DNA from 3 places in the Heyndrickxia sp. MSNUG genome. Region 1 is predicted to be linked to each of the others. Evidence: a T-box and tRNA genes for the amino acid it is inferred to sense, from the RefSeq annotation. Region 1 holds a T-box; the other regions hold tRNA genes.
The links. The T-box of region 1 lies ahead of tyrS (tyrosine--tRNA ligase). A T-box ahead of a tRNA ligase gene usually reads a tRNA of that ligase, here a tRNA-Tyr.

Region 1 (7,298 bases):
CCACCTGGCATTTTAAAGTGTTCAGCTGGGTCGACCAGCTGAGGAGCTACATCATAAGCATCGTTCACTAAATCTGCCCAGATGTACTGAGTCCTGACACCATATGAAAGGCCTTTATAGGTTTTTTCAAGTGGTTTATTATGGTCATAGCCAAGCCAAACACCCATGGACACATTCGGGTTTGTAGCGACGAACCATGAATCATAATATTCATGCCCGGTTCCTGTCTTGCCGGCCCAGTCTGAATCAAACTTAAGACGGCCATTTACAGCAGTTGCTGTTCCTCTTCTGATAACGTCCCGCATCATATCGATTGTTAAGTATGCTGTTTGCGGACTGAATACATCAACGGGTTCTGCTTTATGTTGAAAAATAATGTTTCCTTGCTTATCAACGATCTTGTCAATCAGGTAGGCATCAATAAATTTCCCGCCATTTGCGAATGTACCAAATGCATTTGTATTTTCTTCTACCGTGACTCCGCCTTGCAAAGAACCAATGGCAGTAGAAAGGTTGTAATAATCATCTTTTGTTAAATTAGAAAAGCCCATTTTATCCAGAAAATTGGCAGGCTTTTGGCCTAGGATGTTCTTATAGGCAAGGACTGCAGGAACGTTATAAGACTTTGTCAATGCATATCTTGCCGAAGTTAATCCACTGTACTTCATGTCATAGTTGTGCGGCCACGCTTTTCCTGGACCATTCAAAAATACCTCAACGTCAGGAAGGACGCTGCCAGGACTCAGTGCTCCCAATTCAATCGCTGGAGCGTAGACAAGCAAAGGCTTCATGGTTGAACCGTTTTGTCTTGTGGTATAGGTCGCGTGATTCGATTGCTGTTTGTCAAAATCACGTCCGCCAACGAAGCTGATTATTTTCCCTGTTTTGTTTTCAATCATTACAGCGCCGACATCAACCTGTTCCGTAATCGTAATCGTTTTATTTGGGTCATCAGGATCCGGAACTTCCTGAGGTTTATCACTGCCGTAATAAGCATAGTTTTTGGCCGTTTCCTGCATTTTGTTATAGATATCTTTGTTGATGGTTGAATAAATTTTATAGCCATTCTGGCGAAGGTCGCGGTCTGCCAGCGCATGATATTCCGCTCTTAAATCTTCATCTTGCTTTAAATCATCAGCTTCATAGCCATCACGTTCAGCAAGGATCTTTGCTAAAATTTCTACAGCGCGAGACTCGATTTCAAAAGTGAGGTACGGGTATTCTTCAACCGTATTATCACTCGGTACTTCTTTTACAAAGTCTTTAGTAATATCATAGTTGATTGCTTCATTGAACTCTTTGTCTGAGATGAATCCAGCGCCATGCATTCTGGTAAGGACAGTTTTTAATCTTGTAAGCCCTGGTTCAAGCCCGGCTTCATCCTTGAGAATTCCATGATTGCTGCTGAACGGAGTATATCCAAAAGGGCTCTGAGGAAGCCCGGCAATAAAAGCTGCCTGCGGCAAAGTCAGATCTTTGGCGTCTTTGCCGAAGATTCCTTTAGCAGCTGCCTGTACACCTGCAATATTACTGCCATTCGCATTCCTTCCGAAGGTTGCGACATTCAAATATGCTTCTAAAATTTCCTTCTTATCGAAGAACTTTTCGAGGCGAAGCGCAAGAAGGATTTCTTTTGCTTTACGTTCGAAAGAAATTTCATTCGTCAGGATTTGGTTTTTAATGAGCTGTTGGGTCAGTGTACTTCCTCCGGACGAAGTCGACGAGTTTGTGACTTCCTGGAAGAGAGCACGCATGATTGCTTTTGGAACAACACCATCATGCTCATAAAAATATTCATCCTCGGTTGCCACTATTGCATTCACCAAATGCTCCGAGACGTCATCAAGTTTAACTTCCTCACGGTATAGATCAGTACGGAGCTTGCCTAGATAAACATCGTTATCAAAATATAAATCAGATGTCTCTTCGTAGTTGTATATGTCTTTCTTCATATTCTCATAAGGCCTGATTTGTTCATCTTTAACAAGGGATGCAAAGTATCCTGCACCGACACCACCCGCAAATCCAGTACCAAGCACGATGACGATGATCAATAACAGCACCATGTTCCAGATAACCGAATAGGTAATCCGGGCTCCTTTTACGGTTTTTTTATTCGTAAAAAAAGCACCCAAGGATTTTAATTTCTCTTTCCAAGGCTGTTTTTCTTCCTGCATTCGTATCATTCCCCCTAAAATCACATACATTATAGCATAAACAAGCAATCGAAAAGGCTCGAATCTCAATTTTTCTGAAAATTTATGTCGAATTTGACAGAGGATATGTTTGTGTGGTAAAAATGCATTATTAACTTTATAGCAAAAGCTTTGAAGGGAATTAGTAGTGCTTCTGTCCATGTTCCAGAAAGCCGGCGGGTGCTGTGAGCCGGTACAAACAGAAGGATGAATTACCTCCCCGAGCGCCGCCTGTGAACTGGAGACTTAGTAGCTGCGGCCGGTTTAACCGTTACATTAATGAGTGGAAGACAAATTTGTTTTCAAGCCGGGTGGTACCACGCATATATAGCGTCCCTGCAATTTATTGCAGGGGCGTTTTTTATTTGGCTAAAAAGCAGCCTGCCGGACCCAGGTTAAATTTTGAATGGAGGAAGAAACAATGGATTTATTAAAAGATCTAGAGTGGCGCGGCATCGTGTACCAGCAGACAGATGAAGAGGGAATAAAGGATACACTTTCTAAAGAGAAGATTTCATTATACTGTGGTATTGACCCAACTGCGGACAGCATGCACATTGGGCATTTATTGCCTTTCTTGACACTGCGCCGTTTCCAGAATGCAGGGCATCGTCCAATTGTACTTGTGGGTGGTGCGACAGGATTGATTGGAGATCCAAGCGGCAAAAGTGAAGAACGTAAATTACAGACGCTTGAACAAGTCCAGCTGAATGTTGAGGGTCTTAGGAAACAGCTTGAGCAAATCTTTAAAGTTGAAGGTGAAAATGGCTCACTGATGGTCAATAATTATGACTGGGCAGGCTCAATGGATATCGTTACATTCCTTCGTGATTTCGGGAAGAATGTCGGCGTGAACTACATGCTTGCAAAGGATACGATTGCCTCTAGGCTCGAAACAGGAATTTCATTTACTGAATTCACATACACCATCCTTCAGGCAATGGATTTCTTCCACTTATACGAAAACCATAACTGCAAATTACAGATTGGCGGAAGCGATCAGTGGGGCAATATCACAACTGGCCTTGAACTGATCCGTAAGATGTCTTCTGAAGGTTCGAAGGCGTACGGGTTGACGATTCCGCTTGTTACGAAAGCAGACGGAACGAAGTTTGGTAAATCTGAAAGCGGAACAGTTTGGCTCGATCCTGAAAAAACCTCCCCATACGAGTTCTACCAGTTCTGGATCAACACAGCTGATGCTGATGTAATCAAATACCTGAAATACTTCACTTTCCTTGGAAAGGAAGAAATCGAAGTATTGGAAAAATCAGTTCAAGACGAGCCGCATCTTCGCCAAGCCCAAAAAACACTTGCCGAGGAAATGACTCGCTTCATACATGGAGAAGAATCACTTCAGCAGGCCATCAAGATTTCAGCAGCACTATTCAGTGGCGATGTGAAAAATCTAACTGCAGAAGAAATCAAACAAGGTTTCAAAGACGTTCCTTCCTTCACAGTAGAAGGGGAAGATGAATTAGGGCTGGTTGACTTGCTGGTTGCAGCCAAAATTTCACCATCTAAACGCCAGGCTCGTGAAGATGTCAGCAACGGTGCTGTTTCACTTAATGGAGATCGTGTCACAGACACTGCGTATGTCCTTGGTGAAGCAGACAAGATCGAGGGACAATTCACGATCATTCGCCGAGGCAAAAAGAAATACTTCATGATTAAATACTAAGGCAGATGCGTTGTTAGCAAGTGCCTAATGAAAAAACAGTCTTCCTTGGTTTCAGGGAGGCTGTTTTTTGTTGTGGAATGATGCTTTGTACAGTATTTATTTCAGGATATAAGGTTGTTTTTTGAATTGCAGTCAAAGCTAAAGGTGTAATTCTTTAATTCTTCTTTGGATTCCGCAACTTCTTGTCGAAATCCCGCAAAATTCCATAGTCATTCCGCGAGTATCCGCCATTATTCCGCGAGTTTTTGTCGAAATCCCGCAACTTGTGTAAAATTACTCGAAAAATGTAACCGGAACCCTTGGAATAACAAGAACAAAAGTAAAAACAAAACCCCCGACCAAAATGGTCAGGGGTTTTAAGAACAATCTATTAACGAGAGTAGAATTCAACGATAAGAGCTTCGTTGATTTCAGCTGGAAGTTCAGAACGCTCAGGCATACGAGTGAAAGTTCCTTCTAGCTTGTCTGCATCAAAAGTCAAGAAGTCAGGTACGAAGTTGTTAACTTCGATTGCTTCTTTAACAACATCTAGGTTGCGTGACTTTTCACGAAGTGTGATTGTTTGTCCTGGAGCTACGCGGTAAGATGGGATATCTACGCGTGCACCATCAACCATGATGTGACCGTGGTTTACAAGCTGGCGAGCTCCACGACGAGTGCGAGCTAATCCAAGGCGGTAAACAACGTTGTCTAAACGTGCCTCAAGAAGAATCATGAAGTTTTCACCGTGCTTACCAGGCATTTTGCTTGCTTTGTCAAACAAATTGCGGAACTGGCGCTCAGTTACTCCATACATGTGACGAAGCTTTTGCTTCTCTTGTAATTGTAATCCGTATTCGGATAATTTTTTACGCTGGTTAGGACCATGAGGACCTGGTGCGTAAGGGCGTTTTTCTAATTCTTTACCTGTACCGCTTAGTGAAATTCCAAGACGGCGGGATAGTTTCCAGCTTGGGCCGGTATAACGAGCCATGAATGACTCCTCCTTAGTTTTTATTTTGTAAAATAAAAACAGATTGTGATTGGTCAGTTATGGGTATTTTGTTTTCATGTACCTTCGCCCTAGCAGCAGCGGGTTACGAGATACACCATCAAAAGAGTTTGAGGAACAAAATACATACATAATGTTGATCACATAGGCTGCGATATTTTACACAAGGAGTATTATATAATTTTAACATGATGAAAGTCAAGGTAATATTTTTATTTAGCTGTTTTCTCGTAATAGTATAAGACCTTTTATGCAGCTAAATTGTTATTCTTTTATGTTTGACAGCTTCCAGTGTTTCTTTGACTCCGCACGAGCTTCAATGACGGGGAGACTCTGCTAACGTCCTCCTCGGAAAGCAAGCGACTTGGCTGGAAATCAACAATAAAGGTTAACAGAGATATTGAAAAAAATATTCGAAAAGAGTTTATATAAAAGATGAAATGAAACTGAAAGAATATCCTTTTAAATCATACTATTTTACTATGCATATGATATAATTAATAGTAATTGTTTTATATTTCTAAAATTTGGATAATTACTTTAATTAGTAGAATTTGCCATGGGATGAAATTAAATGAATGACTGGTCTAAAAGGACCAGATCCGAGATATCAATCTTTTTTAATAAAATAAGAGTCACATCCAAATCGCTGTCTGATGCGATTGAAAAACAGGTGATACATATGGAAGAAACTTTAGAACGTGAATTATTGTTGAAGTTAAAAATCAGTTTTTTTGAATTAATCTGCGGCAGCAGAGATTCATTTTCCTTTACAGAACTTCTTTCACAAATGCTTGCGATCCTGAAACCGTTTATGAATGCAGATGAAGTTGATTTTTATCGTTTTGAAGAATGGAAGCAGGACTTGATTTTAGAAGCGTCGACAAAAAAAGGAGGAAAAGAGGCAATTATCAGTCCTGACATTGCTGCGGTTCAGCACGCTGCTGGCCAGCGATCTTTCATTATGAAACCATCTTTTCCTGGCTTTGAAAAATATGACTTGGTGATGCTAATGGATCAAGCGGGAAAATTAGAAGGTATGATTGCTTTACAATTGAATGGGAGTTTGCAAAGCAGTGCATCGGACAATTTTTTTGAGAAGGTAACAAGCGAATGTGGCTCCTTCGTTCAGAAAATCAGCAGCCTTGCAGATGCGATGGCCGAGGAAAAACGCTATAAGCAATTGTTCCGTGTCACTGAAAAATTCCATTCAACGATGGATATGGACGCCGTTTTAGGAGAAATCATTTCTACATTGAAGGAAGTATACCCTACTTTCATCTATTACCTGCTTCTATCACATGACCATAAAGGATATGAAGGCTTGCCGGTAAAGGATTTAGAATATGATAGCGAGAACCTGACTGCAATGCAATCCTATGTAAGCGGACAAATCCAGTTTGAGGATTCTCTCGCTGATCGGAATTCAATTATGTATGCTCCTTTAAAAGGAAAGCAGGGTGTGTACGGGGTACTGCAGGTGATTTCCCCTGACTCACTGGTTTTTCCTCAAAATGAGGTTGAATTCATTAAGTTATTGGCCAATACTGCTGGAAGCGCCCTTGAGAATGCCAAACTTTATGAGCAATCAAGAAAGCTGATAGCGGATTTGCAATTGATTAATGAGACTTCCCATCAGCTTAATACAAGCTTGCGCCTGACTGATACCATGAAATTTATTTGCGGGCAAATAATGAAATCCTTTAAAGCACAAGAAGTTGGCTTCATCATGATCGATTCAGAAAGTGATGATTACTCAGTACTTCAGGGAAGTACCGGTTTTTTCTTTTCAAAACATGCCTCCAAATATATCGCGGATGTCGGCAGGCGGATTCAAAGGGAAATGGAGCCATTATTTATTGGAGATTTTGATTCAGAGGATGAGATTTCATCCATCCATTTTAGATCCATAATGGGCGTACCAATGATTCAAAGCGGTGATTTGAAAGGATTTGCCATCGTTCTGCATGAAAAGCCTTATCACTTTGCCTTTGAAACTTTTAAATTGCTGCAATCCCTGATCCATCATTCAACACTTGCATTTACCAATTCCATCCTGCGAGAAGAACTTGAAAAAATGGTTGTAACTGACCATTTGACCAGGCTGTACTCAAGAAAATATTTGGATGAGAAAATGAAATTGTCGTTGCTTGAGGATTCCCAGGGGACTTTCATCTTAATTGATATTGATAATTTTAAAAGTGTTAATGATAAATATGGCCATCAGGTCGGGGACGATGTGCTCATCCAGCTTGCCCGTCAGATTGCAAAAAATATACGCGGAACTGATATTGGAGCAAGATGGGGCGGAGAAGAGCTCGCCATTTATTTACCGGGGGCGCCTCTTGAAATTGGAGTCATGATCGCAAACAGACTTGTCGATAAGGTTGAAAAACATACTCAGCCAAACGTGACGATTTCATGTGGAGTT
Region 2 (7,298 bases), 2.3 Mb from region 1:
GGAGAGCGTTCTAAGGGCGTTGAAGCTAGACCGTAAGGACTGGTGGAGCGCTTAGAAGTGAGAATGCCGGTATGAGTAGCGAAAGATGGGTGAGAATCCCATCCACCGAATGCCTAAGGTTTCCTGAGGAAGGCTCGTCCTCTCAGGGTTAGTCGGGACCTAAGCCGAGGCCGAAAGGCGTAGGCGATGGACAACAGGTTGATATTCCTGTACCACCTCTTTATCGTTTGAGCAATGGGGGGACGCAGTAGGATAGGGTAAGCGCGCTGTTGGATATGCGCGTCTAAGCAGTAAGGCTGCAAGTGAGGCAAATCCCGCTTGCGTGAAGGCTGAGCTGTGACAGCGAGGGAAATATAGTACCGAAGTTCCTGATTTCACACTGCCAAGAAAAGCCTCTAGCGAGATAAAAGGTGCCCGTACCGCAAACCGACACAGGTAGGCGAGGAGAGAATCCTAAGGTGAGCGAGAGAACTCTCGTTAAGGAACTCGGCAAAATGACCCCGTAACTTCGGGAGAAGGGGTGCTCATTTGGGTGAATAGCCTAGATGAGCCGCAGTGAATAGGCCCAGGCGACTGTTTAGCAAAAACACAGGTCTCTGCGAAGCCGCAAGGCGAAGTATAGGGGCTGACGCCTGCCCGGTGCTGGAAGGTTAAGAGGAGGGGTTAGCGCAAGCGAAGCTCTGAATCGAAGCCCCAGTAAACGGCGGCCGTAACTATAACGGTCCTAAGGTAGCGAAATTCCTTGTCGGGTAAGTTCCGACCCGCACGAAAGGCGTAACGATCTGGGCACTGTCTCAACGAGAGACTCGGTGAAATTATAGTACCTGTGAAGATGCAGGTTACCCGCGACAGGACGGAAAGACCCCGTGGAGCTTTACTGTAGCCTGATATTGAATTTTGGTACAGCTTGTACAGGATAGGTAGGAGCCTGAGAAACCGGAGCGCCAGCTTCGGTGGAGGCGTCGGTGGGATACTACCCTGGCTGTATTGAAATTCTAACCCACGCCCCCGATCGGGGCGGGAGACAGTGTCAGGTGGGCAGTTTGACTGGGGCGGTCGCCTCCTAAAGAGTAACGGAGGCGCCCAAAGGTTCCCTCAGAATGGTTGGAAATCATTCGCAGAGTGTAAAGGCACAAGGGAGCTTGACTGCGAGACCTACAAGTCGAGCAGGGACGAAAGTCGGGCTTAGTGATCCGGTGGTTCCGCATGGAAGGGCCATCGCTCAACGGATAAAAGCTACCCCGGGGATAACAGGCTTATCTCCCCCAAGAGTCCACATCGACGGGGAGGTTTGGCACCTCGATGTCGGCTCATCGCATCCTGGGGCTGTAGTCGGTCCCAAGGGTTGGGCTGTTCGCCCATTAAAGCGGTACGCGAGCTGGGTTCAGAACGTCGTGAGACAGTTCGGTCCCTATCCGTCGTGGGCGCAGGAAATTTGAGAGGAGCTGTCCTTAGTACGAGAGGACCGGGATGGACGCACCGCTGGTGTACCAGTTGTCTTGCCAAAGGCATCGCTGGGTAGCTATGTGCGGACGGGATAAGTGCTGAAAGCATCTAAGCATGAAGCCCCCCTCAAGATGAGATTTCCCATAGCGCAAGCTAGTAAGAACCCTGAAAGATGATCAGGTTGATAGGTCAGAGGTGGAAGCGCGGTGACGTGTGGAGCTGACTGATACTAATCGTTCGAGGACTTAACCAAATTTAGATTACTCGTTCTTCTAATTCTTCTTATACATTATCTAGTTTTGAGGGAATGAAAAATTTCTCTTGCAAAATGCATAAAAGACAGTATAATAGATATTGTCTTTGAAAAAATGTCTGGTGGCGATGGCGAGAAGGTCACACCCGTTCCCATACCGAACACGGAAGTTAAGCTTCTCAGCGCCGATGGTAGTTGGGGGTTTCCCCCTGTGAGAGTAGGACGCCGCCGGGCAGGATGCATTCTTGAATCCTAGTTATGCTTTCTTAGATAAGGATCGTGAATCCAAGTCCCAGAAGTAATTATTATTCCGCAGTAGCTCAGTGGTAGAGCACTCGGCTGTTAACCGAGCGGTCGTAGGTTCGAATCCTACCTGCGGAGCCATTTGGAGAGCTGTCCGAGAGGTCGAAGGAGCACGATTGGAAATCGTGTAGACGGTTACCGCTGTCTCAAGGGTTCGAATCCCTTGCTCTCCGCCATATAAACTTTATATCTGGCCCCTTGGTCAAGCGGTTAAGACACCGCCCTTTCACGGCGGTAACACGGGTTCGAATCCCGTAGGGGTCACCAAGAATTATTTAAGCTTACAAAAACAGCACTTTCAATATGGAGGATTAGCTCAGCTGGGAGAGCATCTGCCTTACAAGCAGAGGGTCGGCGGTTCGATCCCGTCATCCTCCACCATAACAATTTAATGGTTAATTATTATCGTCGCGGGGTGGAGCAGCCCGGTAGCTCGTCGGGCTCATAACCCGAAGGTCGCAGGTTCAAATCCTGCCCCCGCAATTTGGTCCCGTGGTGTAGCGGTTAACATGCCTGCCTGTCACGCAGGAGATCGCCGGTTCGATCCCGGTCGGGACCGCCATTTGTGGCTCAGTAGCTCAGTCGGTAGAGCAAAGGACTGAAAATCCTTGTGTCGGCGGTTCGATTCCGTCCTGAGCCACCATTTATAAAAACACTTGTTTTTACAGGAAACATGATTAAATGGGTTTTTCACAAATCAAAATCATGTTATAATGGAGGGGTAGCGAAGTGGCTAAACGCGGCGGACTGTAAATCCGCTCCCTCAGGGTTCGGCGGTTCGAATCCGTCCCCCTCCACCATTTTTCTTTAGGGGTATAGTTTAAAGGTAGAACGAAGGTCTCCAAAACCTTTGGTGTGGGTTCGATTCCTACTACCCCTGCCAATTTTATAATGGCGATTGTGGCGAAGTGGTTAACGCACCTGATTGTGGTTCAGGCATTCGTGGGTTCGATTCCCATCAGTCGCCCCATTATAATTCACAAATGTAATAATAAGAGCATACAATATATTGGGCTATAGCCAAGCGGTAAGGCATCGCACTTTGACTGCGACATGCGTTGGTTCGAATCCAGCTAGCCCAGCCATTTTTGCGGAAGTAGTTCAGTGGTAGAATACAACCTTGCCAAGGTTGGGGTCGCGGGTTCGAATCCCGTCTTCCGCTCCAATAAGTATGGCGGCATAGCCAAGTGGTAAGGCAAAGGTCTGCAAAACCTTTATTCACCGGTTCAAATCCGGTTGCCGCCTCCATTAGATTACTAATGGTAGTTGTAAAGTAAGTCATCTTAATATGCCGGTGTGGCGGAATTGGCAGACGCGCACGACTCAAAATCGTGTTCCTTCTGGAGTGTCGGTTCGACCCCGACCACCGGTACCACTTTTATTATTAAACAGGGATTCCTGTTTTCTTTATTTCATTTAATATGTATGCGGGTGTAGTTTAGTGGTAAAACCTCAGCCTTCCAAGCTGATGATGAGGGTTCGATTCCCTTCACCCGCTCCATACATACGTAACTAACGCAGCATTTCGTTTTCAGAAAACGAAGTGTTGCGTTTTTTTCTGTTCGCTGAAATGGATTGTAACAAAAAATATATATTGGGTGCTTTCTCGTATTTCCCTATGAGGGGATAAAAACGTTAAGAAAAGATTCAATGACTGTAGTCTCCTTTCGAAGGAGTTCGAGTAAATAAACTTGATAAAAAAAAGGATGCCTCAGCATCCCACAATTTTATACGTACCTGATCCCCCGTGAATTTGGATGAACATGTTCATTAGTGATTCTGTCATTTTTTCTTTGCTTTCCTGTGGTTCTGATGGCCTTAAGTAAACGATTTGCAGAGCGTTCGTGGTTACCAGCGTTACCGCGGTCCTTTCTGAGTCAACGAATGGGCTGCCAAATGGTCCTTGATCATCTGCGGAAACAATTAAATTACTTACATTGTTTATTCTGCCATTTAGGCCTGCGTATTCTTCTGTTTCTATACCTATTCTTATCTGGACATTGCCGCTGAGCTTATCACAGTCATAAACACCAATAGGGACCTGGTATTCAAGTGAGAAGAAGTTGTTTAAGTCTATCGCGCTATGTACGGGTTGAAGATAGTTTTGTTTGGCAATCCTGCGATAAAGGGCTTCAGCGGAATGTCTATAGCGGTTTGGATCTTTTCCTGTGCTTTTGAAAATACTTCGCCATTCCTTAATACCATCCAGCTCCGTCACATTTTTTTCTAAGAGATCAAAGTAAATGGATTCCTGGAAAAGCTGAAGCCTGCCTTTTAGCATTTGCGGAGAATCCCCTACCTGAATATCTTTATATTCTATAACCCCGACCGAAAACCCGGGTATGAGATCACAAATCGTACTGGATACCTTAATTTCCATTGATTCCACCTCCAAAACTGCTTTAAAATAGTTTATCATAAAAGTGATGTGCATTTAAAATCGGGACCTTCATAATGAATTCTTTAAAAAGATGTGTTTATATAGATAGGCCGTTTGAAAAATAAAATCTACAAAGAAAGGAGGTACATTTCAATGGACATTAACGAAATTAAGCAAGACATCATTGAATATAGCAAAACAATTGGTATAGATAAAATCGGTTTTGCAGCACCATCGACTTTCGAGGAAATGAAAATACGATTATACAGACAGCAGGAACTTCAATATCAATCTGGCTTTGAAGAAAAAGATATTGAAAAGAGAACGGAGCCCTCGCTGATCTTTGAAAAGCCCAAATCCATCATTTCGATTGCGCTGACTTACCCGTCGAAGATGAGAACAACGGTTGTCAGCAAGAAGGGGCAGAGAAGAGGCATTTTCTGCAGGGCATCATGGGGAACGGATTACCACTCTATTTTGAGAGATAGGCTGAAAAAACTTGAAGAGTATATTGCTAAGAAGGTTTCAGGTGCTAGATTCAAATCAATGGTCGATACAGGCGAACTGGTGGACAGGGCTGTCGCTGAGCGTGCAGGAATTGGCTGGAGCGGAAAGAACTGTTCCATCATCACCCCTGAATTCGGTTCATATGTGTATCTTGGTGAAATGATCACTAATATTCCGTTTGAACCCGATTCGCCTATGGAGGATAGATGCGGCAGCTGTAATAAATGTGTGGAGGTTTGTCCGACTGGTGCTCTTGTCCAGGGGGGACAGCTTGATGCTCAGAAGTGCATTGCGTTTGTCACACAGACGAAGGGTTTCCTTGCAGATGGGTTTCGTGATAAACTTGGCAACCGTTTATATGGCTGTGATACATGTCAGACTGTGTGTCCGGAAAATAAGGGTAAGGATTTTCACTTCCACACAGAAATGGAGCCTGATCCGGAAATTGCCAAACCGCTGTTAAAGCCATTATTGACAATCAGCAATCGTGACTTTAAGGAGAAGTTCGGATATGTATCAGGGTCGTGGAGAGGCAAGAAGCCAATCCAGCGAAATGCGATTATTGCATTGGCGCATTATAAGGATGAAACTGCTATTCCGGATCTAATCATGGTATTGAAGGAGGACCAGCGTCCTGTCCTAAGGGGGACGGCTGCATGGGCTCTGGGCAAAATTGGCGGACACGAAGCGTTTACTGCACTCTCAGCAGCATTAGAAGCTGAAAAGGATGCTGATGTTCTTGCCGAGATAGGTAAAGGGCTGGAGTTCTTTAAGGATGGCTCAGAAAACAGTATATCAATCTAAAGAGGAATGGGTTTGTAATAAATCCAATCCTCTTTTCTTTTTACTTGATGTGCAGGTAAATGTCTTTAAAGCAGGATTGTAGCAAAGCGACAATCTTTATAAATAAGTTTTTATATGCTTGAAATCCTGAGTCTCTTCATAAATATGAAAGATGAAGGGAGAGATGAACATGCGTGAACAACTGCAGGAGCTGCTTGAACAGCGTGTCCTTCAATGTGTCTCAATGCCACGGAATCTTTTGCATGAATGCCCGGCAATCGAGATAAAGAAGCAAAGCTGCTTAAGAAGATCTGCTGAAATAGTAAAAGCGAAAGCAAAGGGCAGTATTGAAAGAAAGTTAGAGGGAAAGGAAACTGCAAAGGTATTATACGATGTCCATTTCCAATACTTAATCAAGCAGAAGGGCCATTTTTATATGGAAGAGGAAGTGGAGAAGAGGCAGGCCGAGTTTTATAAAGGCGTGCTGGTTAAAGATGAGAAGTTGAAGGAATCTGAACCTGATGGAGATGAGGGCGCAGCCATGCCAGTTTTTGCAGAGGAGTCATCACATAATAGGGCAGGATATCAATATGACCGGTTAAAAGCTGTGCAATATGCCGAGAGATGGTGGAATGACTTTAATCCTGCGTATAAAAAGTTCGAGGTCGACTGTACAAATTATATTTCACAATGCCTTCATACTGGTGGAGCTCCGATGAGGGGTTATCCAAACCGCAGCAACGGCTGGTGGATGCAAAACAATAATTGGAGCTTCAGCTGGACTGTAGCCAATGCGATGCGCTGGTATCTTCCTGCCTCAAAGTTCGGATTGAGGGCGAGAGAGGTGAGCAGTGCTGAGCAGCTTAAGCTTGGAGATGTAATCTGTTATGATTTCCAGGGTGATGGCCGCTTCGACCATACGACGATTGTCACAGGGCATGATGCTAACGGGATGCCGCTTGTAAATGCCCATACGTATAATAGCAGGATGAGGTACTGGGCGTACGAGGATTCAACAGCTTATACTCCAAATATCAAATATAGATTCTTTACAATAGCAGATGATCAGTGACAACCTTGGTATATGGACTTATGATGCCTAAGGTTCTTTTAAACAAAGCTGTTGATTTTCGTTCCAGGCGCTTCGCTTTCCGCGGGGCTGGCGCTGAGCTCCTCGTCGCTTCGCTCCTGCGGGGTCTCACCTGTCCAGCTGCGCCCGCAGGAGTCTACGCGCCTTCCACTACAATCAATAGGGTTTAACAGAGCCGTAAACTCAAAAGTTACCCTATCTATCCAAACTGCGCTTTTCTTTGTCTCCCCGCAGTGTAGTGGTATAATAGCTGTTAGAGTTTTAGATAGAGGTGAAAGTCATGGCATTGCATGTAGTATTATACCAGCCCCTGATTCCAGCGAACACAGGAAATATCGCTCGCACATGTGCGGGAACGGATACAGAACTGCATTTAATTAAGCCGTTGGGTTTTTCGACGGATGACAAGATGCTGAAGCGTGCGGGATTGGATTATTGGGAGCACGTTAAAATACATTATCACGAATCGCTTGAAGATTTTTATGAGAAGAATCAAGGCGGAGAATTTTTTTATGTAACGAAATTTGGAAAAAAGG
Region 3 (7,298 bases), 1.4 Mb from region 1:
CAGTAGGGAATCTTCCGCAATGGACGAAAGTCTGACGGAGCAACGCCGCGTGAACGATGAAGGCCTTCGGGTCGTAAAGTTCTGTTGTCAGGGAAGAACAAGTACCGGAGTAACTGCCGGTACCTTGACGGTACCTGACCAGAAAGCCACGGCTAACTACGTGCCAGCAGCCGCGGTAATACGTAGGTGGCAAGCGTTGTCCGGAATTATTGGGCGTAAAGCGCGCGCAGGCGGTTCCTTAAGTCTGATGTGAAAGCCCCCGGCTCAACCGGGGAGGGTCATTGGAAACTGGGGAACTTGAGTGCAGAAGAGGAGAGCGGAATTCCACGTGTAGCGGTGAAATGCGTAGAGATGTGGAGGAACACCAGTGGCGAAGGCGGCTCTCTGGTCTGTAACTGACGCTGAGGCGCGAAAGCGTGGGGAGCGAACAGGATTAGATACCCTGGTAGTCCACGCCGTAAACGATGAGTGCTAAGTGTTAGAGGGTTTCCGCCCTTTAGTGCTGCAGCAAACGCATTAAGCACTCCGCCTGGGGAGTACGGCCGCAAGGCTGAAACTCAAAGGAATTGACGGGGGCCCGCACAAGCGGTGGAGCATGTGGTTTAATTCGAAGCAACGCGAAGAACCTTACCAGGTCTTGACATCCTCTGACAACCTTAGAGATAGGGCGTTCCCCTTCGGGGGACAGAGTGACAGGTGGTGCATGGTTGTCGTCAGCTCGTGTCGTGAGATGTTGGGTTAAGTCCCGCAACGAGCGCAACCCTTGATCTTAGTTGCCAGCATTAAGTTGGGCACTCTAAGGTGACTGCCGGTGACAAACCGGAGGAAGGTGGGGATGACGTCAAATCATCATGCCCCTTATGACCTGGGCTACACACGTGCTACAATGGATGGAACAAAGGGCAGCGAAGCCGCGAGGTGAAGCCAATCCCATAAAACCATTCTCAGTTCGGATTGCAGGCTGCAACTCGCCTGCATGAAGCCGGAATCGCTAGTAATCGCGGATCAGCATGCCGCGGTGAATACGTTCCCGGGCCTTGTACACACCGCCCGTCACACCACGAGAGTTTGTAACACCCGAAGTCGGTGGGGTAACCTTTTGGAGCCAGCCGCCTAAGGTGGGACAGATGATTGGGGTGAAGTCGTAACAAGGTAGCCGTATCGGAAGGTGCGGCTGGATCACCTCCTTTCTAAGGATATTGCCGTAATGGCAATCGGAATGCGAATCTTATGATTCGTACTGTTGACCGCTTGTTTGTTTAGTTTTGAGGGAGCAAGTGCCTCAAAACTTTTTTGTTCCTTGAAAACTAGATAATCGTAAGTAAGAAGAACCAAGAAAAACCGAGTGATCGCCATTTTAGTTTTTCTCTCTATTAAATAGAGAATCAACCACGACAATTTATTGTCAAACGGTTAAGTTAGAAAGGGCGCACGGTGGATGCCTTGGCACTAGGAGCCGATGAAGGACGGGACTAACACCGATATGCTTCGGGGAGCTGTAAGTAAGCTTTGATCCGGAGATTTCCGAATGGGGAAACCCACTGTTCGTAATGGAACAGTATCTTTACCTTAATACATAGGGTATTGAAGGCAGACCCGGGGAACTGAAACATCTAAGTACCCGGAGGAAGAGAAAGCAAACGCGATTCCCTGAGTAGCGGCGAGCGAAACGGGACATAGCCCAAACCAAGAGGCTTGCCTCTTGGGGTTGTAGGACACTCTACATGGAGTTACAAAGGAACGGGGTAGATGAAGTGGTCTGGAAAGGCCCGTCAGAGAAGGTAAAAACCCTGTAGTTGAAACTTCGTTCCCTCCTGAGTGGATCCTGAGTACGGCGGGACACGAGAAATCCCGTCGGAAGCTGGGAGGACCATCTCCCAAGGCTAAATACTCCCTAGTGACCGATAGTGAACCAGTACCGTGAGGGAAAGGTGAAAAGCACCCCGGAAGGGGAGTGAAATAGATCCTGAAACCGTGTGCCTACAAGTAGTCAGAGCCCGTTAATGGGTGATGGCGTGCCTTTTGTAGAATGAACCGGCGAGTTACGATCCCATGCAAGGTTAAGTTGAGAAGACGGAGCCGCAGCGAAAGCGAGTCTGAATAGGGCGAATGAGTATGTGGTCGTAGACCCGAAACCAGGTGATCTACCCATGTCCAGGGTGAAGGTTGGGTAACACCAACTGGAGGCCCGAACCCACGCACGTTGAAAAGTGCGGGGATGAGGTGTGGGTAGCGGAGAAATTCCAATCGAACTTGGAGATAGCTGGTTCTCTCCGAAATAGCTTTAGGGCTAGCCTCACGTTGTAAGAGTCTTGGAGGTAGAGCACTGTTTGGACTAGGGGCCCTCATCGGGTTACCGAATTCAGACAAACTCCGAATGCCAAAGACTTATCCGTGGGAGTCAGACTGCGAGTGATAAGATCCGTAGTCAAAAGGGAAACAGCCCAGACCACCAGCTAAGGTCCCAAAGTATACGTTAAGTGGAAAAGGATGTGGAGTTGCTTAGACAACCAGGATGTTGGCTTAGAAGCAGCCACCATTTAAAGAGTGCGTAATAGCTCACTGGTCGAGTGACTCTGCGCCGAAAATGTACCGGGGCTAAACGTATCACCGAAGCTGTGGATTGACATCTTTGATGTCAGTGGTAGGAGAGCGTTCTAAGGGCGTTGAAGCTAGACCGTAAGGACTGGTGGAGCGCTTAGAAGTGAGAATGCCGGTATGAGTAGCGAAAGATGGGTGAGAATCCCATCCACCGAATGCCTAAGGTTTCCTGAGGAAGGCTCGTCCTCTCAGGGTTAGTCGGGACCTAAGCCGAGGCCGAAAGGCGTAGGCGATGGACAACAGGTTGATATTCCTGTACCACCTCTTTATCGTTTGAGCAATGGGGGGACGCAGTAGGATAGGGTAAGCGCGCTGTTGGATATGCGCGTCTAAGCAGTAAGGCTGCAAGTGAGGCAAATCCCGCTTGCGTGAAGGCTGAGCTGTGACAGCGAGGGAAATATAGTACCGAAGTTCCTGATTTCACACTGCCAAGAAAAGCCTCTAGCGAGATAAAAGGTGCCCGTACCGCAAACCGACACAGGTAGGCGAGGAGAGAATCCTAAGGTGAGCGAGAGAACTCTCGTTAAGGAACTCGGCAAAATGACCCCGTAACTTCGGGAGAAGGGGTGCTCATTTGGGTGAATAGCCTAGATGAGCCGCAGTGAATAGGCCCAGGCGACTGTTTAGCAAAAACACAGGTCTCTGCGAAGCCGCAAGGCGAAGTATAGGGGCTGACGCCTGCCCGGTGCTGGAAGGTTAAGAGGAGGGGTTAGCGCAAGCGAAGCTCTGAATCGAAGCCCCAGTAAACGGCGGCCGTAACTATAACGGTCCTAAGGTAGCGAAATTCCTTGTCGGGTAAGTTCCGACCCGCACGAAAGGCGTAACGATCTGGGCACTGTCTCAACGAGAGACTCGGTGAAATTATAGTACCTGTGAAGATGCAGGTTACCCGCGACAGGACGGAAAGACCCCGTGGAGCTTTACTGTAGCCTGATATTGAATTTTGGTACAGCTTGTACAGGATAGGTAGGAGCCTGAGAAACCGGAGCGCCAGCTTCGGTGGAGGCGTCGGTGGGATACTACCCTGGCTGTATTGAAATTCTAACCCACGCCCCCGATCGGGGCGGGAGACAGTGTCAGGTGGGCAGTTTGACTGGGGCGGTCGCCTCCTAAAGAGTAACGGAGGCGCCCAAAGGTTCCCTCAGAATGGTTGGAAATCATTCGCAGAGTGTAAAGGCACAAGGGAGCTTGACTGCGAGACCTACAAGTCGAGCAGGGACGAAAGTCGGGCTTAGTGATCCGGTGGTTCCGCATGGAAGGGCCATCGCTCAACGGATAAAAGCTACCCCGGGGATAACAGGCTTATCTCCCCCAAGAGTCCACATCGACGGGGAGGTTTGGCACCTCGATGTCGGCTCATCGCATCCTGGGGCTGTAGTCGGTCCCAAGGGTTGGGCTGTTCGCCCATTAAAGCGGTACGCGAGCTGGGTTCAGAACGTCGTGAGACAGTTCGGTCCCTATCCGTCGTGGGCGCAGGAAATTTGAGAGGAGCTGTCCTTAGTACGAGAGGACCGGGATGGACGCACCGCTGGTGTACCAGTTGTCTTGCCAAAGGCATCGCTGGGTAGCTATGTGCGGACGGGATAAGTGCTGAAAGCATCTAAGCATGAAGCCCCCCTCAAGATGAGATTTCCCATAGCGCAAGCTAGTAAGAACCCTGAAAGATGATCAGGTTGATAGGTCAGAGGTGGAAGCGCGGTGACGTGTGGAGCTGACTGATACTAATCGTTCGAGGACTTAACCAAATATAGATTACTCGTGCTTCTAAATTCTTCTTACACATTATCTAGTTTTGAGGGAATGAAAAATTTCTCTTGCAAAATGCATAAAAGACGGTATAATCAATATTGTCTTTGAAAAAATGTCTGGTGGCGATGGCGAGAAGGTCACACCCGTTCCCATATCGAACACGGAAGTTAAGCTTCTCAGCGCCGATGGTAGTTGGGGGTTTCCCCCTGTGAGAGTAGGACGCCGCCGGGCAAGATGCATTTTCATCCTGGACATTCCTGGATGAGGCATTCGAATCAACTGCATAGAGTTATGAAAAATACCATTATTCCGCAGTAGCTCAGTGGTAGAGCACTCGGCTGTTAACCGAGCGGTCGTAGGTTCGAATCCTACCTGCGGAGCCATTATCTCTAAATGACATTGATCATTTGAGCTGGCAGCAAAATGCTTCCATAGCTCAGCAGGTAGAGCACTTCCATGGTAAGGAAGAGGTCAGCGGTTCGAGCCCGCTTGGAAGCTCTGAAAATATTAATAATATGGCCCCTTGGTCAAGCGGTTAAGACACCGCCCTTTCACGGCGGTAACACGGGTTCGAATCCCGTAGGGGTCACTTTTTAAACGGAGGATTAGCTCAGCTGGGAGAGCATCTGCCTTACAAGCAGAGGGTCGGCGGTTCGATCCCGTCATCCTCCACCATATTTTTTCAAACCACGCCGGTGTAGCTCAATTGGTAGAGCAACTGACTTGTAATCAGTAGGTTGGGGGTTCAAGTCCTCTCGCCGGCACCATCTTTCTAACATCTCTGAATAAACTTCAGTGGAAAGATGCGAGAAAGACCGAAGGTCTTTTGAGCATGTAGCTTAGTAAAGAAGCTATTTGTTTTATGGAGGGGTAGCGAAGTGGCTAAACGCGGCGGACTGTAAATCCGCTCCCTCAGGGTTCGGCGGTTCGAATCCGTCCCCCTCCACCATTTTAATACATATTAAAATTGGACAAGTAACTGATGTCCTTTTTATTTTTCCCATTGGGCTATAGCCAAGCGGTAAGGCAACGGACTTTGACTCCGTCATGCGTTGGTTCGAATCCAGCTAGCCCAGCCATTTATTTTCTTTTAGCATTTCATGCTTAGCGGACGATAAATAGGGTAGATTAAGCTTATTAGCGATTCACTCAGTCGGTAGAGCAAGGTGCTCACTTCCTGGTTTTGCTTCTGCGACAACTTGCGAGAAAGACCGTAAGGACTTTCGAGCATCTAAGATGCGACAGTGAAACTGATTGTGTAAGTCCAACTTTGAATTAATTTAAACTTCATGAGCCATTAGCTCAGTCGGTAGAGCATCTGACTTTTAATCAGAGGGTCGAAGGTTCGAGTCCTTCATGGCTCACTCATGTTAAGACCCCTAAGAATAAACTTAATCCTTTATTTTTAGGGGTTTTATCGAATATAATAAAAATATGCGGAAGTAGTTCAGTGGTAGAATACAACCTTGCCAAGGTTGGGGTCGCGGGTTCGAATCCCGTCTTCCGCTCCATATGGGGCCTTAGCTCAGCTGGGAGAGCGCCTGCCTTGCACGCAGGAGGTCAGCGGTTCGATCCCGCTAGGCTCCACCATTACACTACATAAATACCATTTCAGTCATAAATCCATTAGGGTTTATGGCTTTTTTTATTCTCTCTTTTAAACATTCTCGATTTTATTATTCGCTAAATTCTAAACTGTATATATATTCATGAAATTGTCCAGTTGAGTCATTGGATTGAAAGCGGTTAAAATGGTGTAAAAGGGGAGAAAGTAGGGGTTGGTATGAGAAAGCTTTCAATTATCGGTATGCCTATGGATTTAGGACAGATGAGAAGGGGCGTAGACATGGGGCCAAGCGCCATCCGCTATGCTGGGATCAATGAAAGATTAAAAGAATTATTTGATGAGATTGAAGATTTAGGAGATATCGCTGTTGGCAGGCCCGAGGTTAAGATTGATCCAAACAGTAATTTGAGAAATCTTGAGTTGGTGGCAGAGAAAAATAACCTGCTTGCGACTGAAGTTGATAAAATCATAGAATCTGGTTCTTTTCCCCTCGTTTTAGGTGGGGACCATAGCATTGCGATCGGAACATTGGCTGGAGTTTCTAAACATTATAAGAACTTGGGTGTCATTTGGTATGACGCGCACGGGGATTTAAATACTGCTGATACATCACCATCAGGGAATATCCATGGAATGCCTCTGGCGGCCAGCCTGGGACTTGGACATGAATCTTTGACTCGATTAGGGGGATTTGCGCCTAAAATAAAACCTGAAAATATCGTCATCATCGGCGCCCGTGCTCTTGACGAAGGTGAAAAAGATTTAATAAAGGAACTCGGCATCAAGGTGTTCACGATGCATGAAATTGATAGACTTGGAATGGCGAAGGTTATGGAAGAAACCATCAACTATTTGAAAGATAAAACGGATGGTGTCCATCTTTCTTTGGATCTTGACGGTTTGGATCCTACCGATGCACCAGGTGTGGGAACGCCGGTTTTCGGGGGCATCAGCTACCGGGAGAGTCATTTAGCAATGGAGATGCTGGAAGAGGCAGGCATTATCACCTCCGCAGAGTTTGTTGAGGTCAACCCGATTCTTGATGAAAAGAACAAGACAGCAATAGCTGCTGTGGCTTTGATGGGTTCTTTATTCGGAGAGAAACTATTATAAGAATTTATTTCACCACAAATATTCGTTTCATATCCAACACTTTTATTGAATATAAATATCTGTATGATTGGAAAAATAGGAGCAGCAGCCAGATCCGGCTGCTGCTCCTTTATAGTTAATACATAACTGTCTTATTGGATAATAAGTTATAATATTTATTTAGTAATCGATCCAGCTTTGTGCTGATATCTACCACTCTTTGGTTTGACAGCGAGGTTTTAGCAGCTAGTTCAACCATTTCTTTACGGCATTGTTCAATATCCTTCAA

Region 2: it has a tRNA-Tyr gene. The T-box ahead of tyrS (tyrosine--tRNA ligase) is inferred to sense a tRNA for this amino acid. The anticodon was not compared.
Region 3: it has a tRNA-Tyr gene. The T-box ahead of tyrS (tyrosine--tRNA ligase) is inferred to sense a tRNA for this amino acid. The anticodon was not compared.

The regions. Positions count from the first base shown of each region.
Region 1 is NZ_CP150978.1:3,636,496-3,643,793, reverse strand. Features, by position in the region: gene AABM38_RS18340 (transglycosylase domain-containing protein) at 1-2,177, opposite strand, end outside; T-box leader at 2,319-2,536, shown strand; gene tyrS (tyrosine--tRNA ligase) at 2,617-3,876, shown strand; gene rpsD (30S ribosomal protein S4) at 4,247-4,849, opposite strand; gene AABM38_RS18325 (diguanylate cyclase) at 5,550-7,298, shown strand, end outside.
Region 2 is NZ_CP150978.1:1,122,416-1,129,713, forward strand. Features, by position in the region: rRNA gene AABM38_RS05510 (23S ribosomal RNA) at 1-1,699, shown strand, start outside; rRNA gene rrf (5S ribosomal RNA) at 1,818-1,933, shown strand; tRNA gene AABM38_RS05520 (tRNA-Asn) at 2,009-2,083, shown strand; tRNA gene AABM38_RS05525 (tRNA-Ser) at 2,087-2,178, shown strand; tRNA gene AABM38_RS05530 (tRNA-Glu) at 2,195-2,269, shown strand; tRNA gene AABM38_RS05535 (tRNA-Val) at 2,308-2,383, shown strand; tRNA gene AABM38_RS05540 (tRNA-Met) at 2,412-2,485, shown strand; tRNA gene AABM38_RS05545 (tRNA-Asp) at 2,489-2,564, shown strand; tRNA gene AABM38_RS05550 (tRNA-Phe) at 2,570-2,645, shown strand; tRNA gene AABM38_RS05555 (tRNA-Tyr) at 2,718-2,802, shown strand; tRNA gene AABM38_RS05560 (tRNA-Trp) at 2,812-2,885, shown strand; tRNA gene AABM38_RS05565 (tRNA-His) at 2,897-2,972, shown strand; tRNA gene AABM38_RS05570 (tRNA-Gln) at 3,013-3,087, shown strand; tRNA gene AABM38_RS05575 (tRNA-Gly) at 3,093-3,167, shown strand; tRNA gene AABM38_RS05580 (tRNA-Cys) at 3,176-3,250, shown strand; tRNA gene AABM38_RS05585 (tRNA-Leu) at 3,293-3,377, shown strand; tRNA gene AABM38_RS05590 (tRNA-Gly) at 3,430-3,503, shown strand; gene AABM38_RS05595 (B3/4 domain-containing protein) at 3,714-4,382, opposite strand; gene queG (tRNA epoxyqueuosine(34) reductase QueG) at 4,536-5,693, shown strand; gene AABM38_RS05605 (amidase domain-containing protein) at 5,863-6,744, shown strand; gene trmL (tRNA (uridine(34)/cytosine(34)/5-carboxymethylaminomethyluridine(34)-2'-O)-methyltransferase TrmL) at 7,043-7,298, shown strand, end outside.
Region 3 is NZ_CP150978.1:172,735-180,032, forward strand. Features, by position in the region: rRNA gene AABM38_RS00950 (16S ribosomal RNA) at 1-1,190, shown strand, start outside; rRNA gene AABM38_RS00955 (23S ribosomal RNA) at 1,412-4,346, shown strand; rRNA gene rrf (5S ribosomal RNA) at 4,466-4,581, shown strand; tRNA gene AABM38_RS00965 (tRNA-Asn) at 4,659-4,733, shown strand; tRNA gene AABM38_RS00970 (tRNA-Thr) at 4,776-4,848, shown strand; tRNA gene AABM38_RS00975 (tRNA-Glu) at 4,868-4,939, shown strand; tRNA gene AABM38_RS00980 (tRNA-Val) at 4,950-5,025, shown strand; tRNA gene AABM38_RS00985 (tRNA-Thr) at 5,042-5,117, shown strand; tRNA gene AABM38_RS00990 (tRNA-Tyr) at 5,215-5,299, shown strand; tRNA gene AABM38_RS00995 (tRNA-Gln) at 5,355-5,429, shown strand; tRNA gene AABM38_RS01000 (tRNA-Lys) at 5,642-5,714, shown strand; tRNA gene AABM38_RS01005 (tRNA-Gly) at 5,787-5,861, shown strand; tRNA gene AABM38_RS01010 (tRNA-Ala) at 5,865-5,940, shown strand; gene rocF (arginase) at 6,134-7,030, shown strand; gene AABM38_RS01020 (aspartyl-phosphate phosphatase Spo0E family protein) at 7,146-7,298, opposite strand, start outside.